Regions from separate parts of the Planococcus rifietoensis genome, predicted to be linked through region 1. Evidence: riboswitches for the same ligand, from Rfam matches in the RefSeq annotation. Region 1 holds a riboswitch; the other holds the start of a gene.
The links. Region 1 has a riboswitch for S-adenosylmethionine ahead of AUC31_RS10340 (methionine biosynthesis PLP-dependent protein). Riboswitches for the same ligand answer to the same signal wherever they lie in the genome.
Positions count from the first base shown of each region.

Region 2: another riboswitch for S-adenosylmethionine. It lies ahead of AUC31_RS01285 (MetQ/NlpA family ABC transporter substrate-binding protein); the one in region 1 lies ahead of AUC31_RS10340 (methionine biosynthesis PLP-dependent protein).

Region 1 covers NZ_CP013659.2:2,063,367-2,071,534, reverse strand. Annotated here, with positions in the region: gene AUC31_RS10355 (3-hydroxyacyl-CoA dehydrogenase family protein) at 35-970, shown strand; gene ystJ (NADP-dependent malic enzyme) at 1,094-2,305, shown strand; gene AUC31_RS10345 (aminotransferase class I/II-fold pyridoxal phosphate-dependent enzyme) at 2,448-3,620, opposite strand; gene AUC31_RS10340 (methionine biosynthesis PLP-dependent protein) at 3,613-4,737, opposite strand; SAM riboswitch class I at 4,814-4,916, opposite strand; gene AUC31_RS10335 (antibiotic biosynthesis monooxygenase family protein) at 5,114-5,419, shown strand; gene AUC31_RS17870 (hypothetical protein) at 5,416-5,784, shown strand; gene AUC31_RS10325 (cobalamin B12-binding domain-containing protein) at 5,789-6,439, shown strand; gene AUC31_RS10320 (STAS domain-containing protein) at 6,417-7,178, shown strand; gene AUC31_RS10315 (cation diffusion facilitator family transporter) at 7,325-8,168, shown strand, end outside.
Region 2 covers NZ_CP013659.2:243,342-251,509, forward strand. Annotated here, with positions in the region: gene AUC31_RS01260 (CPBP family intramembrane glutamic endopeptidase) at 276-1,046, opposite strand; gene groES (co-chaperone GroES) at 1,243-1,527, shown strand; gene groL (chaperonin GroEL) at 1,566-3,197, shown strand; gene AUC31_RS01275 (SDR family NAD(P)-dependent oxidoreductase) at 3,280-4,035, opposite strand; SAM riboswitch class I at 4,637-4,757, shown strand; gene AUC31_RS01285 (MetQ/NlpA family ABC transporter substrate-binding protein) at 4,869-5,696, shown strand; gene AUC31_RS01290 (acyl-CoA dehydrogenase family protein) at 5,718-6,890, shown strand; gene AUC31_RS01295 (DegV family protein) at 7,104-7,949, shown strand; gene AUC31_RS01300 (sensor domain-containing diguanylate cyclase) at 8,167-8,168, shown strand, end outside.

The DNA of each region.
Region 1 (8,168 bases):
GACATGTTATTGTTAAATAAAGGAGAGGGTAGAGATGGAGAATATCGCAATTATCGGAGCAGGGACCATGGGTCATTCGATTGCATTATCAGCGGCATGGAGCGGATTATCGGTAAAAATATACGGTGTGGACGTTCGGGATGTGGAAAAGGCATCAAAAGGATTCGAAGTTAAATTACACCTTATGACAGACAATGAACTGATCAGCAAAGAGCAGGAAAAAGAGATAACGGAACGTGTTGCCTTTACAGTTTCCTTGGAAGAAGCCGTGAAAGAAGCGGAATTCATCATCGAAGCCGTGCCAGAAAACATGGTACTGAAGCATCAAATCTACCGGCAGCTAGAGGAACTTGTGGCCACCGATATAATCATTGCGAGCAATAGCTCAGGGCTGATGCCGACTGCGCTTGCCGAAGAGATGAAGCATCCGGAACGGTTCGTGTTGACGCATTTCTGGAATCCGGCACATTTAATCCCACTCGTGGAAATCGTCGGCGGCGAGAAGACTGATGAACAAACTTTGCAGCAAACGAAAGCACTGATTGAGCAGATGAACAAGCAAGCTGTACTGTTGAAAAAAGAGCTGCCGGGCTTTATCGGAAACCGACTTCAGTTTGCCTTATTCCGTGAAGCGCAAGCTTTACTGGATGCGGGGGTGGCGTCGAAAGAAGATATCGATGCAGCCGTCACATACAGCATCGGCAGGCGCTTGCCGGTGACCGGGCCGCTGCAGACAGCAGATCTCGGCGGTTTGGACATTTTTTATGCGATTTCAGATTATCTGTTCGAAGACCTATCGACAGATCGCAAACCGGGCCGCACACTGAGCGCGTTAGCTGGAAACGGCGAACTTGGCGCCAAGACAGGAAGTGGCTTTTACGACTGGCCGGAAGTGCAATCGAAAGCTGTGCAAGCGAAGCGGGAGGAAGCATTGATCCACTTTCTTAAACAGGATATGGAAAAAGAGTAATGGAACCTCACTATTTCTCTATCAGCCTAAAGTCTGAAATTAATCAGAATTATAAGAAAAGTCTTTCAATTTAATGAGGAGTCGATATAATAAACAATTATAATCAAAAGGGAGATGAGGCAAATGACCGATCTGAAAACCGATTCGCTGAACTTGCATAGAAGACATCAAGGGAAATTGGAGATTCGTTCAAAAGTGGCTGTGGAAAACGAGAGGGATTTAAGCCTCGCCTACTCTCCTGGCGTAGCCGCACCGTGTCGCGAAATTCATGCCGATCCAAGCAAAGTGCATGAATACACGATGAAGGGCAATACGGTAGCGGTCATTACAGACGGCACAGCGGTGCTTGGGCTCGGCAATATCGGCCCGCAAGCAGCGCTTCCGGTCATGGAAGGAAAAGCTTTATTGTTCAAGGAATTTGCCGGTGTGGATGCATTCCCAATCTGCCTGGATACGACAGATGCCGAAGAAATCATCCGAACCGTCAAATTGCTCGAACCTGGCTTTGGCGGCGTCAATCTGGAAGACATTGCCGCCCCGACTTGCTTCATCGTGGAGCAGCGCCTGAAACAGGAAATGAACATCCCGGTATTCCATGATGACCAGCATGGCACTGCCATTGTTACGCTTGCCGGACTGATCAACTCATTGAAATTGGTCGAAAAGGAAATCGAAGACGTGAAAGTGGTCGTGAATGGCGCCGGTGCGGCAGGCATCGCCATCGTCAAATTACTGGCGAAATTCGGGTTTGGCCATATCGTCATGTGCGACACAAAAGGCGCGATATACAACGGACGCCCGAATGGCATGAATCCCTTCAAGGCGGAAGTTGCGGAAATGAGCAATTATCAGATGGAACAAGGGCAGTTGGCGGATGTCATTGTCGGTGCTGACGTTTTTGTCGGCGTATCGGCAGAAGGCGCATTGACGGAAAGCATGGTGCGTTCGATGAATGAAGATCCGGTCATCTTCGCGATGGCGAACCCGAATCCGGAAATCTTGCCGCATGCCGCGAAATCAGCCGGTGCGCGGGTCATCGGAACAGGGCGTTCCGATTTTGCTAACCAGGTCAATAATGTGCTGGCGTTTCCCGGGTTGTTCCGCGGCGCCCTTGATGTACAGGCAAGCGATATCAATGACGCAATGAAAATCGCAGCGGTTGAAGCGATCGCCGCCTTGATCGCCACCCATGAACTTCACGAAGATTATGTGATACCGAAGCCGTTCGACCCGCGTGTAGCACAGGCGGTCGCCGAAGCAGTCTCTAGGGCTGCCGAAGAAACGGGCGTTGCCAAAGTATCGCTCAAAGAGCCTGCCCAGCAGATTGTCTTATGATAAATAGAAGAAAGCCTGAATTCCCCTCCCCCTGGAATTCAGGCTTTCTTAGGTTTAGCGGCAAGTACAAAGGCATGAAAAAAAGACTGTCCGGTTTCGTCAATTCGATAACGAGCCGGACGGTCTTTTTGAATGAGCACGATCAATCAGCGACACTCAGTCCTTTAGCGATCGCGATTTTTTCGAGTGCTTGGCTGAAATCGTTGATCAAGTCATCGGGATGCTCGAGTCCTGCGGAAAAGCGCAGAACCCCATCGGTGATGCCGCGCTTTTCGCGTTCAGCGGGCGGCATTGCGGCATGGGACATTGTAGCCGGGTAGGACAGGATCGATTCGACAGCGCCAAGGCTGACGGCGAACACAGGAATTTCCAAAGCATCTACGAGAATGCGGGCGGCGTCCTTATCTGCTAGGCGGAATGACAGCACACAGCCTGCGTGGCTAGCCTGACGCTTATGGATCGGGTTTCCGGGATGGAACGAGAAGCCGGGATAATAGACTTCTTCGACAAGCGGGTGCCTATGCAGATACTCGGCAATGCGTGCGGTCGTCTCGCCGGATTGTTTTGTGCGGGCGCCGAGCGTTTTGATGCCTTGGATCAATGTATAGGAATCCTGTGCGCCGAGCACAGATCCGAATGTATTTTGGATGAATGCCAATTGTTCCCCAAGCCCAGCATCTTTTGTTACCGCAAGGCCAGCGGTGATGTCGCTATGACCGGAGAGGAACTTCGTCGCGCTGTGGAGCACGATATCCGCACCGAGTTCGAGCGGATTCTGATATAGCGGTGTCATGAACGTGTTGTCGACGAAAGTCATGGCATCGTTTGCTTTGGCTAGTTTCGCAGCCATTTCGATATCGGTAATTTTCATGACGGGATTGGAAGGCGTTTCAATGTATACCACTTTCGTGTTCGGCTGGAACGCTGCGGCTACTTCGCCAAGGTCGGTCATGTCGACGAACGTGTAATCGACTTTGAATTTTTCCAGCACTTCCGTAATGAAGCGATAAGTGCCGCCGTAAACATCTTCCGAGACCAGCACATGATCACCGGCTTTCAACAGCATGAAGGCCGATGAGATGGCTGCCATGCCGGAAGAAAAGGCCAAGCCCCGCGCACCGCCTTCAAGTTTGGCGATCGTTTCTTCAAGCGATTTGCGCGTTGGGTTGCCGGAGCGGCTGTAATCAAACGGACCGAACGAATCGATGCTTTCCTGATGGAAAGTCGATGATAAATAAATCGGCACATTGACTGCGCCCGTTAATGGATCAATGCCTGCTGAATGGATCAATTTCGTCTCGCGTCGTTCACTCATGGGAAACGACCTCCTTTTCCAGTTTGGCCAAGGCTTGTGACAAATCAGCGATCAAATCTTCTGCCTGCTCGACGCCTACAGAGAAGCGGAGCAGGCGGTTACAGACGCCGCGTGCCGTGCGTTCTGCGACCGGCATATCGGCGTGGGTCTGCGTCGCGGGATACGTGATGAAACTTTCCACACCGCCGAGACTCTCGGCGAATGTGATGAGCGACAGGTTCTCGAGAAATGTCCCGACCCATTGTTCTTCGCGCAGGCGGAACGACAGCATGCCGCCTTTTCCAGGGTATAGTACGTCTGTCACGGTCTCTTGAGTTTCCAGAAAACGGGCGAGTTCTTTAGCGTTCGCTTCGTGCTGGCGCATGCGCAGCGGCAAGGTTTTCAAGCCGCGGATCAACAGCCAGGAATCGAGCGGCGACAGCACTGCGCCGGCTGAGTTATGGGCGTTGAAAAGCTGCTCGCATAAATCCTCGCCTTTTGCGGCGACTAGCCCAGCAAGCACATCGTTATGGCCGCCGATGTATTTGGTGGCGCTATGGAGCACGATATCGGCGCCGATTGCGAGCGGCTGCTGGAGAAAGGGCGTCAAAAAGGTATTGTCGACGATCAGCAAAAGCTTGTGGCGTTTCGCCAATTGTGCATACAATTCCAAATCGATCTCCTGCATCAATGGGTTGGTTGGGGTTTCAATGAAAATCGCTTTTGTCTTGTCAGTGATTTTCGCTTCAGCTGTTTTCGGATCGATGAAGGAATCGTAAACGGGGCGGATATGGTATTTCTCTTCATATTGTTCCAGCAGGCGGTAGGTGCCGCCATAAATATCTTCAGGAAGCAAAATTTCATCGTTCGGACGGAACAGGGAGAGGACCAGCTGGATCGCGGCCATTCCAGAACTGCAGGCAAAGCCTGCGTCGCCGCCTTCTAAATTCGCGATCCCTTCTTCGAGAAGCTGGCGTGTCGGATTTTTCGTCCGTGTATAATCATAGCCTGTGGATTTGCCAAGGCCTTCGTGTTCGTAGGCGGTAGAAAGATAAATCGGGGGATTGACCGCCCCGGTGCGTTGGTCGCTGCGGTTGCCGAGTTGTACCAGGCGTGTTTCTAAGCTATGTTGTGTCATGATCCTCATCCTTTCAAATCAAAAAGCAGGGGCTTTCTTCTATGATAAGAAGAAAGCCCCTGCCGTATATGCTATCTTCTCATCTACTAGGCTTCACCTATTGGAATTAGCACCGTGACAAACACGTCCGGTTGCTGAGACTTCACAGGGCCAAATCCCTCCATCTCTCTCGATAAGAATCATTTTATATAGTTGTGGTTGGTTGATGTTTTCCATCATACGGCAATTACTTTCGAAACACAAGCGGAATATTGAAAATAGTCTTATAAATGTCCCAGAGTCGCTCGCTTTTATTCCGGAAGCTGAAATGGTATGCTGAGGTATACTTTTATCCTGCCCAGCTTATACAAAGCTAGTTGCAAAGGGGTTCTGAATTATGTACATCGTCACATCGACCGTCATTGTGCCTGAAGATAAAGTGCAAGACGTCATAGAAATATACCAAAAACGATCGCGCCGTGTAGACCAGGCGGAAGGCTTCACTTCATTCCGGCTGATCCAAAACACGAAAAAGCGCCATGAATTGACCGTCCACTTGGAATGGCAATCCAAACAAGCCTACATGAACTGGGTCAAGAGCCAGGAGTTCAAGGAAATCCATGATTTGGAGAAGAATTATCCAGACCAGGAACTCGCGGGCATCGTCCCGAAAGTCCATCAATACGAAGTGGTGGCCGAATGAACCAGAAACAAAAACAGCAAATCGCGACCGACACGGCAGACGGTATATACGAAGCGTACCCGAATTTATGGGAACGTTTCGGCGATAAGGGATATGAACATACCGTCAAAGACAATCATCACCACTTGGATTACCTCGAAACCGCGTGGGAGCTGCAAAGCGAGCAATCCTTTCTAGACTATGCACTCTGGCTCGAGACGGTGCTCGTGAGCCGCAATGTCGAAACTGCGCTCATCATCGATAATTTTCAGCGGCTTATCGAAATTGTGCCGCGCTATACCGAAACAACGCAAGGAGATTTCATGCGGGGCTGCCTCGATCGCGCAGTCCGGTTATTGGAGCTCCCTCCACATAAAAGGGGCTGATCAAATGAACGAGTCAACACAGCTTTCGGATCTTTTCCTGCAGGGGCAGGAAGAGGAAGCTTTAAAATATGTCCAGGCTTTCCTGGAAAGCCATTCACATGAACAGCTCTACGGCGAACTTCTGACGCCGGCGATGTACCGCATCGGGGAATTATGGGAACAAAATGAAATATCGGTAGCGGAAGAGCACTTGGCAACCGCTGTTTGCGATTTTGTCTTGTCCGCTACGGAGCTGCGCAATAAAGATAAGGATGGCCGTAAAAAAGCGATGATCTTTGGCCCAGAAGGCGAAGAGCATTATATCGGACTTAAGATGGTCGCGGCGATGTTCCGTGAAGAGGGCTATGATGTCCGCTATATGGGACCGAATTTGCCGCTCGATTCAGCACTCGAATTGGCCGGTGAATGGCAGCCCGATGTTGTTGCATTGTCGGGTGCACTTGCACACCGCTTGCCGGTTTTGAAAACCTACGCCGAAGCTTTCTCTAAGGTGGACTCAAATCCAGCCGTCCTGATTGGCGGCAGGGCCGTCACTTTGTCGAGCTTTGCTGATTTGCGTATAAAAGGAGCGGTCGTCGTCCGGGAACTTGGTGCGCTCAGGGAATGGATCCGCACTGGAAAGGGGTCGAACGATGACACGCTCTCCACTGGCTGAATGGCCGCTTCCGGCTTTTCAATTAAACAATAGCTTTGCGGTCGTCGATTATTCCCAAGAGGCAGAACAGCTTTTCGGAAAACCAAAAAGATTTTTTGAATTACTCGATGAAGGCAGCCACGCCAAAGCGGAACGCTTGCTGAAAACACGCGGCAGCAAAAAACCTATCGAATTGAATTTCACCACAGCAGCTGGCTTCTTCTTGGCGGACGTCTATTACCGCTGGGATAGCGACTTTTCACTGAATCTTGTACTGGTGCCAAAAGATGACCAAATGGCTGCCATCACGGCTCAATTGATTCGCTTGCGGGGCCGCTTGAAAGAAACGGATTATGAATTGCTCAAGGAAAAAGAACGGTCGGATGCGCTGCTGGATAAAGTGCGTGAACTTTCCGCCCCGTGCATCGCAATCGGCGGAGGCTATGTGCTCATTCCGTTGTTCGGTAATTTGGATGCGAAAAAAGTTGAAGCGATCCGCCCGTATATTGTCACGCGCATCTATGAATACGAAGCCGAAACGGTCGTGATCGATTTGACGGCGATGGGTTCGGTGACGCAAGAAGGCGTCAGTTATCTGGAATCGCTCGTGCAGACCTTGGGCGTCATGGGAATCGATGCGGTCATCACCGGCGTAAAGCCGGACCATGCCCAAAAATTGCATCTGTTGAAACGGGAAATGAATTTGCGTTTTGAAGCATCACTGGAATCCGTCCTGACAACAGCCTCAGAAAATCAGTGATGAAACCGGCCATGGGAGCCGGTTTTTTTATGGTTAGGAAGCCTGGTGACTGGATGTTTGTTTCGTTTTCCATAGGATATCTGGTGATTTTTCGGGAATACATTTAGAGAAAAGGATTATTAAAAGCTGCAGTGGAGGTGTTGGCGATGGGATCATCACATGATCATTCGCATAGCCGCAATAAAAAAACATTGCTGATCGCCTTTTTGATCATCACCAGTTATATGGTGGTCGAGGCGGTCGGCGGATATTTGACGAACAGCCTAGCGCTGCTGGCTGATGCCGGCCATATGCTGAGCGATTCCATTTCGCTGGGTGTTGGCTACCTGGCTTTTTCCATTGGCGAAAAAGCAGCCGACCAAATGAAGACTTACGGCTATAAACGTTTTGAAATTTTAGCGGCAGTCTTTAACGGAGTGACGCTCGTCTTGATTTCACTTTATATTTTCTATGAAGCCTACCACCGGTTTTCAGATCCACCGGAAATTGCTACTTCAGGAATGTTGGCTATCGCGGTCATCGGCTTGCTCGTCAATATCCTCGTCGCGTGGATTTTGATGCGCGGCGGAGATACGAAAGAAAACTTGAATCTCCGTGCCGCTTTTTTGCATGTCTTAAGTGATTTGCTTGGCTCGGTCGGCGCGATTACGGCAGCCCTTTTGATCATTTTCTTCGGGTGGGCATGGGCAGATCCGCTGGCGAGTGTGGTTGTCGCTATCCTCGTCTTGATCAGCGGTTGGCGCGTGACGAAAGAAGCGGTGCATGTCTTGATGGAAGGGACACCAAAAAATGTCGACCTGGAGCAAGTAGCGCAGACAATCGAAGCGTTGCCTGCGGTGAAAAGCATTCATGACTTGCATGTATGGAGCATCACGAGCGGAAAAAATGCCATGTCGGGACATGTAGTCGTCAAAGAACATATCTCGTTCAAAGACAGCCAGCAAGTGCTTAGGGATATTGAACATGCGCTGTTGGAGCTGAAAATCGGCC
Region 2 (8,168 bases), 1.7 Mb from region 1:
CCTTTTGCTCCGTCGATAGTTTTAGAGTGAAACGGACATTTTGTCACGCTCTCAATAGTATATGTGTAGATAGTCTCGGCCTTTGCAAAATGTATCGGCTGGTGGAATTAATATTCAACCAATAGGCAGACTTGCTTCATTTATTTTAATAACGCTCTTAACAATTAAGTTACTTCTCAGCCAGTTGGTGCCACCTTCAATACTATGGTATCTTCTTATTCTTCTCTTATAGAGATTAAAAACCGCCGTCCCATTAAAGGAGCGGCGATTAGTTGTTATTGCAGATTTTCCATTTGTTTGATGAAGGTTTCGATCTTGTCCATATTGAGCTGGATGAGCATGACGTAGCCGTTTAGCAGGATGTGCGCGATGATCGGGGTGATGATGCGCTTAGTCCGCTGATAAAGGGCTGCCAGGATCAATCCGGTCGTGAAGTAGAGCAGGAGATGCGTGAACTCGAGATGGACGAGTGCGAAGACGAGTGCCGAGATGGCCGTGGCGATCCAGAAGTTCATCGTTTGGTTCAAGGAGCCGAAGACGACCCGGCGGAAGACGAGTTCTTCGAGGATCGGGCCGAACAGGACGACCGCGATGATCGCGTACGGCACGACTTCAGCGATTCGAACGAGTGTCTGTGTATTGGCGGATCCTGGGTCGATGCCGATCGCCATTTCAATCATGGCAGCGATCGATTGCCCGATGATCAACAACAGAAAGCCGAGGACGCCCCAGCCGATTGCCGCGGGGAGGCTCGATTTTTTGCCTTTCCAAATATTGAAGAAGTTGCGGTCGCGCAAGATGAGAATCATTGTAACTAAAAAGCCGACGCCCATCGTCAGGAAGATCAGCCAGCCAGACGTCGAAGCGCGGGCCGTGGCATCGTCAAGTCCTTGGTCGCGGAAATAGCCGAGCGTCGGGCCGATAAAGAGAATTGGCATGAGTTGAACGGCTACGAAGACGAGCAGGACCAGGAGCGGCGTGCGCATATTTTTGCGCTTATACCCTTTCGCTTTCTGGGAAGAGGCGGTTTTATCGGTTGAGGTCATGTAGTCAAATTCCTTTCTTTTCACGTGCTCCTTTTATTGTAGGGCTTAACGGAAAAAGGCGCAAAGAATTCAAAACGCTCTAGGGTTTCTGCTTGCAATTAACTGAAGATTTTATTAAACTTATCTATGGGTTAGCACTCAAGGACAGAGAGTGCTAAACGACTAGAAGCTATTTAATTTGAGGAGGGTGTTTCAATTGTTAAGACCATTAGGAGATCGTGTCATCATTGAGCTCGTCGAAGTGGAAGAAAAGACATCTAGCGGAATCGTCTTGCCAGGAACGGCGCAGGAAAAGCCGCAGGAAGGCAAAGTGATTGCGGTAGGGAATGGACTTATCCGTGAAAACGGACAGCGCACAGAGCTGGACGTAACTGAAGGAGACCGCGTCGTCTTTTCGAAATATGCGGGCACAGAATTGAAATACGAAGGCAAAGAATACTTAATTTTACGTGAAAACGACATCCTTGCGATTGTCGGCTAAATAAGCATAAATTCTATTTATATAGGAGGAACCGAATCATGGCAAAAGATATTAAGTTCAGTGAAGATGCACGCAGCTTGATGCTGCAAGGTGTAGATAAATTAGCGGACGCAGTCAAAGTAACGCTTGGGCCAAAAGGGCGCAACGTTGTGCTTGAGAAGAAATTCGGCACGCCGCTTATCACAAACGACGGCGTAACCATCGCCAAAGAAATCGAACTTGAAAACGCGTTTGAAAACATGGGCGCGAAACTCGTAGCGGAAGTTGCTTCCAAAACGAACGATATCGCAGGTGACGGTACGACAACTGCGACAGTTCTAGCACAAGCGATGATCCGCGAAGGCTTGAAGAACGTCACAGCTGGCGCAAACCCTGTGGGCATCCGCCGCGGCATCGAACTTGCTGTGGAAAGCGCAGTCACTGGATTGCAGTCCATTTCCCAGCAAATCGAAGGCAAAGAATCGATTGCGCAAGTAGCGGCGATTTCTTCAGGCGACGAGGAAGTCGGCAAATTGATCGCAGAAGCAATGGAGCGCGTCGGCAACGATGGTGTTATCACATTGGAAGAATCGCGCGGCTTCACGACGGAACTTGACGTTGTGGAAGGGATGCAATTCGACCGTGGTTACCAGTCTCCTTACATGGTGACGGATTCCGATAAAATGGAAGCGGTTCTTGAAAACCCGTTTATCCTTGTCACTGACAAGAAAATCGGCAACATCCAGGAAATCCTTCCAGTGCTTGAGCAAGTCGTTCAGCAAAGCAAACCGCTCCTCATCATCTCTGAAGATGTTGAAGGCGAAGCGTTGGCAACACTTGTCGTGAACAAATTGCGCGGCACATTCAATGCAGTGGCTGTTAAAGCTCCTGGCTTCGGCGACCGCAGAAAAGCGATGCTCGAAGACATTGCAGCTTTGACTGGCGCTGAAGTGATCACAGAAGACCTCGGTCTTGACTTGAAATCCACAAACATCGCACAACTTGGACGCGCAGCGAAAGTCGTTGTCTCTAAAGACAACACGACAATCGTTGAAGGCAATGGCGATTCCGAGAAAATCATCGCTCGCGTGGCGCAAATCCGCAGCCAATTGGAAGAAACAACTTCTGAATTCGACCGCGAAAAACTGCAGGAGCGCCTCGCGAAACTTGCTGGCGGCGTTGCAGTCATCAAAGTCGGCGCAGCAACTGAAACAGAATTGAAAGAGCGTAAATTGCGCATCGAAGACGCATTGAATGCAACACGCGCAGCGGTTGAAGAAGGTATCGTGGCAGGCGGCGGTACAGCGCTTATCAATGTCTACAACCAAGTGGCGGAAGTTGCAGCTCAGCACGAAGGCGACGTCGCGACAGGCGTCAACATCGTTCTTCGCGCACTTGAAGAGCCGGTTCGCCAAATCGCAACGAACGCTGGCCTTGAAGGCTCGATCATCGTTCACCGCCTGAAAACGGAAGAAGTTGGCATCGGCTACAACGCAGCAACAGGCGAATGGGTCAACATGCTTGAACAAGGCATCGTAGATCCAACGAAAGTGACGCGTTCTGCATTGCAAAACGCAGCATCTGTTGCAGCTATGTTCTTGACGACTGAAGCAGTTGTCGCCGACATCCCTGAACCAGCAGGACAAGGTGGCGGCATGCCTGATATGGGCGGCATGGGCGGCATGATGTAAGTCATCAGCCCATTTAGAAAAATCCCCTCTCACATAATGTGAGAGGGGATTTTTTGTGTTTGAATCACAAGGGCAATGAATTCTACTTCCTTGAAGTATACTGAAAAACCGGATCCATCAACTCAAACTCATAGCTCTCACTATTGACCTTCCCGAGAACTTTTTCACTATCGTAAAGCTCAAGCATAAACTGTGCCATCTCTTTTGCGGTATGGAACTTTTGCACATTGTCGCCATAGCTGAAGTCATCAAGTTCCCGCGCCGTTTTCACGAATTCGGTTTCGGTCATGGATGGCGCGAGTATTTTAACTTTCAACCGAGCTCCGTTATCCTGCAGTTCCTGGGCAAGGCCTTCTGTAAATGCGCTCACGTAAAATTTGGTCGCAGCGTATGTAACGGCATTTGGCACGAGTCTGTAGCCTAAGTCAGATGATACGTTGATGAGCTGTGCGCCTTCTTGGTCCGCGTAGTCGCGTACATAAAGAGTGGAAAGCGTGGTGAGTGCTTCAACATTTACGCGCAGCATCTTTTCCGTTTTAGTTACATCCTGCTCAGCGACGGTAGCACTGTTTCCGAAGCCGGCGTTGTTGACGAAGGTTTCAATATCGTATTCTTTGAGGCTTTCGTATAGTGCATGGACCTGCTCGCTTTCGGATAGGTCGGTGGGTTTGATGACGACGTCCAGCTCAGAGTTCATGCTTTGAATCTTCTCTTTAAGATTATTGAGCTCGGCTTCCCTTCTTGCCACAAGAATAAGGTTTTTGCCGCGTGTCGCAAAAGCCAGTGCCGCTTCATATCCGATTCCTGAGCTGGCGCCTGTGATTACCGTGTACTTCATGTGAATCCCTCCATTGAAATGAATAGATAGCAAGTGTACAGAAACAATGAAACTCTCATGAGATTGTGCTGGTTCCTGAAGTGGAAGAAACATCATTTTATAAACTGAGAATTTCTTAGATTATTTGGAATTATGAGAGTTCTTAAATGAAGATTATACACTATTTTTCTACCAGCAAAGGAATTATAAAACTTATATATTTAATGGAAACTCCGCAAGCTGGACATGATGCACAGGAGGATGAAGTCCGTTATCTACAATGAATCGAAAAGGTGATCACCTTTTCTACAATCAAAAAAATAATGGATTATTTTAGTATTTGGAGAAGCGTTCGCTCGACTCCTGTGGATCAGCGAGACGACCGAGACCCCGCAAGAAGCGAAGCGACTGAGGAGGCTTGGGCGCGAGCCCACGGAAAGCGAGCGATAAGCTTCGGAAAATACGACTTCTTAACTTTCTCTACAGCCTAAAAATCCTTTCCACACTGTGAAAAGGATTTTTTTAATGAATTGATCTTCAAACAAGCTATTGCCATGAAATCAAAGCTCTGCTATTGTATTAATCATATCAAATTACTCGGCATTGATTCTGAGTACATAATTTCTTATCCAGAGAAGTGGAGGGACTGGCCCTTTGAAGCTTCGGCAGCGGAACAGATTGGATGCCCAATTTGAAACTGTGCCAAATCCAGCAGGTGCTGCTAAGCATTTGAGAGATGAGAAGAGCCGGACGGTGAGCCTCTCTTCTTTTTTTATGAAGAGGGGCTTTTTCTATTGGGCGGCAAGGATTATAGCGTTTCATTCGAAATAAAAAAGACTAAGGAGAGATGGCAGATGAACAAGCGTTGGATTGGTGTGTTGGGGATTTCTGGGTTACTACTTGCAGGATGCGGCGATAGCGGGGAAGCTTCAGGGGAGGACAAGAAAGAAGTGCGTGTCGGCTTTGGCGTCGGGACGTATGAGCAGCAATTCAAGGAAGGGATCTTGCCTATTTTGGAGGAGAAAGGGTATAAAGTGGATACAACAACTTTTTCCCAAAACATGCAGTTGAATCCGGCGATGCAGGAAGGCTCGATCGATGCGAGCATTTTCCAGAGCACGGCGTATATGGAAGGGATCAACGAGGAATTGGGCATGGACATGACGGGGATCGCTTTTGTGCCGAGCGCGCCTCAAGGCTTGTATTCGGTGCATCATCAATCCTTGGATGAGGTAAAGGACGGCTCGACTGTCGGCTTGCCGAACGATCCGGTCAACCAGGAACGCGCAGTACGCATCTTGGAGGAACTCGGATGGGTGACGGTGTCAGATGATGCAGGCGTGACGGATTTTAATTTGAACGCAGTAGAAAATGCCGATTATGATCTCGACTTGAAAGTCTTAGACCCAGCGCAGATCCTGGTGTCGCTACAGGATATCGATTTTGGCGTCGTTAACGGCAATTATATTGCCAATGCGCCGGACCGCAAGATAACGGATGCGTTGAAAATCGAGAATACGCCCGAACAGCATCGGATTGTGGTGACGATCGAAGAAGAAAACGCGGATACTCAGTGGGCGAAAGATTTGAAAGACGCTTACGAATCCGAGGAATTCCAGGAATATATCGAGTCGAATGAGCAGTACGACGGCTTCATTTTGACGGAGGAATGGACGCAATAGATAGGAGATAGGTGAAGAATGATGGATATCTTAAAAGCGAAGACATTTGAAGAACGCATGGACATATTGAAGGAAACAGTCGCGCCGTTTACGGAACGGGCCGCGCACAACGATTTGGAACGAAAATTTCCATTTGAGAATTTTGAGGAACTGAAAGCGATCAATTACCCCGCGTTGACGATTCCGAAAGAATACGGCGGAGCGGGCATTTCTTTGTCTGAGTTGCTGCGCTATCAGGAAGCAATTAGCCGCGCGGACGGGTCGACGGGATTATCGATCGGCTGGCATATGGGCATCGTTCAAGATTTGGGCGAGACCGGTAAATGGGACGAATCGGTGCTTGAAGCTTTATTCGATGACATTAAAGCACGCGGCGCCTTGATCAATAATTGCGCGACCGAAAAGCAGACCGGCAGCCCGACAAGAGGCGGAAAGCCGTCGACCACAGCCAGAAAAGTTGGCGGTTCGTGGGTCATTGATGGACGCAAATCGTTCACGTCGATGGCGCCGGTATTGGATTACTTCAACGTGACCGCTGTGATTGAAGAGACCGGAGAAGTCGGCTACTTTCTCATTCCGCGGTCGGCTGACGGTATAGCAATCGACGAAACCTGGGATAGCGTAGCGATGACCGGTACCGGAAGCCACGACTTGGTATTGACGAATGTCCATGTGGAGGAAAAAGCTTTGGTTGAAATCAGCGTGCCCGGGAAAAAGCAACCAGCGGGATGGCTGCTGCATATTCCGGCGTGCTACCTTGGGATCGCCCAAGCGGCACAGGATTACGCGATCCATTTTGCGCAAGATTATTCACCGAATAGCTTGAACGGGCCGATCATCGAGCTGCCGAACGTGAAACAAAAGATCGGCCAAATCGAATTGGAGTTGCAGCGGGCGCGGCATTTTCTTTATTCCGTCGCGAAACAATGGGATGAATCGGACGACGAACAGCGCTCGCAGATGGCTGCGGAACTCGGGGCCGTGAAAGTCGCGGTGACGAATTCAGCTGTCGATATCGTGGATCTGGCGATGCGCGTCGCAGGTGCACACAGCCTGTCGGAAAAATCGCCTTTGCAGCGCTATTACCGCGATGTGCGGGCGGGGCTTCACAACCCGCCGATGGAAGACATGCTCATTCCGTCGCTTGCAGATTTTGCGATTGGCAAAGCGAAATCGAAACAACCGGTTAAATAGGTGAAGGGCCGCGGATCTTCAGGGATCCGCGGCTTTTTCCTTTTTATAATTGGAAAGAAATAACGGATATAAGTGCAAATTATGTCGGCGCTTACATTAATTTTTCCTTATGTGACATCTGTCACTAGCCGCTATGGCCGCGCCTCCTGTACGTTAACAAGAGCAGACAACTGCTTCCGATATGGAATTCGCATCTAGAGGGGAATTTTTAGAATGAAAAAAATCGCATGGATCACGGATACAGCAGCGCAATTGGATGATGCATTCATCCAAAGGCATAATGTCTATGTATTGCCCCTTAGTGTCGTGTTTGACGACGGGTCGTACCGCGAGTCGATCGACCTGACGCAGGGAGAATTTTACGATAAATTACGAGCGGCGAAAGTGTCGCCAAAAACTTCACAGCCGGCCATTGGCGAAATGATGGCTTTATATGAAAAACTGCAGGCGGAAGGCTATGATTTTGCGGTGGCACTTCATTTGTCGAGCGGCCTGTCCGGCACATTCGACAGCGCGCAATCAGCTGCCGAGATGGCGGATTTTAAAGTGTATCCAGTCGACTCGAAAATCGGTTCGTTCCCGATGGGGAAAATGATCGAAATCGGCAATGAATTGTTCGCAGCCGGTAAAGAACCGGAAGAAGTCGTGGAGACCATCAATCAATTAACTACCAAATCGCATCTATCGTTCATTCCATCGAGTTTGAACCAATTGCATAAAAGCGGACGTGTGTCAGGGACGCAGGCGTTTCTCAGCAATATTCTCAACATCAAAGTGGTCATCACTTTCGTTGACGGCGTCACGACAATGAAAGAAAAAGTCCGTTCGAACAAGCGCGCCAAGGAAAGCGTCAATTCAGCCTTGCGCGCGGATATGGAAACTGGCATGGTGCCGGAAGTGGCGGTCATTCATTGCAATAATGAAGCCGGTGCGGAAGCGTGGAAAAATGAATTGATGAAGGAATTTTCGGGACTTAAAGTGGACGTCATCCCATTGAGCGTCTGTGTGGGCGTCCATGCCGGAGAAGGCACGACCGGCTTGAGCTGGGTCAGTTATTAAATCAGGAAAAATCACCATGAACCTTGGATGGGCTGCGTATTCATGCGCTGTCATCCGGGGTTTTTGTTGTTTTACTGTCTTTGAAGAAAGCTTCACGGGCTGCCATTCTATGTTAAACTTTAATAAATATAGTTAAATATTGGCTATTAACACGTATTGTTAGATTAATTTATCAAAAGAAAGCGAACAATAAATCTGACACTAATTGAGGTGCGTAAT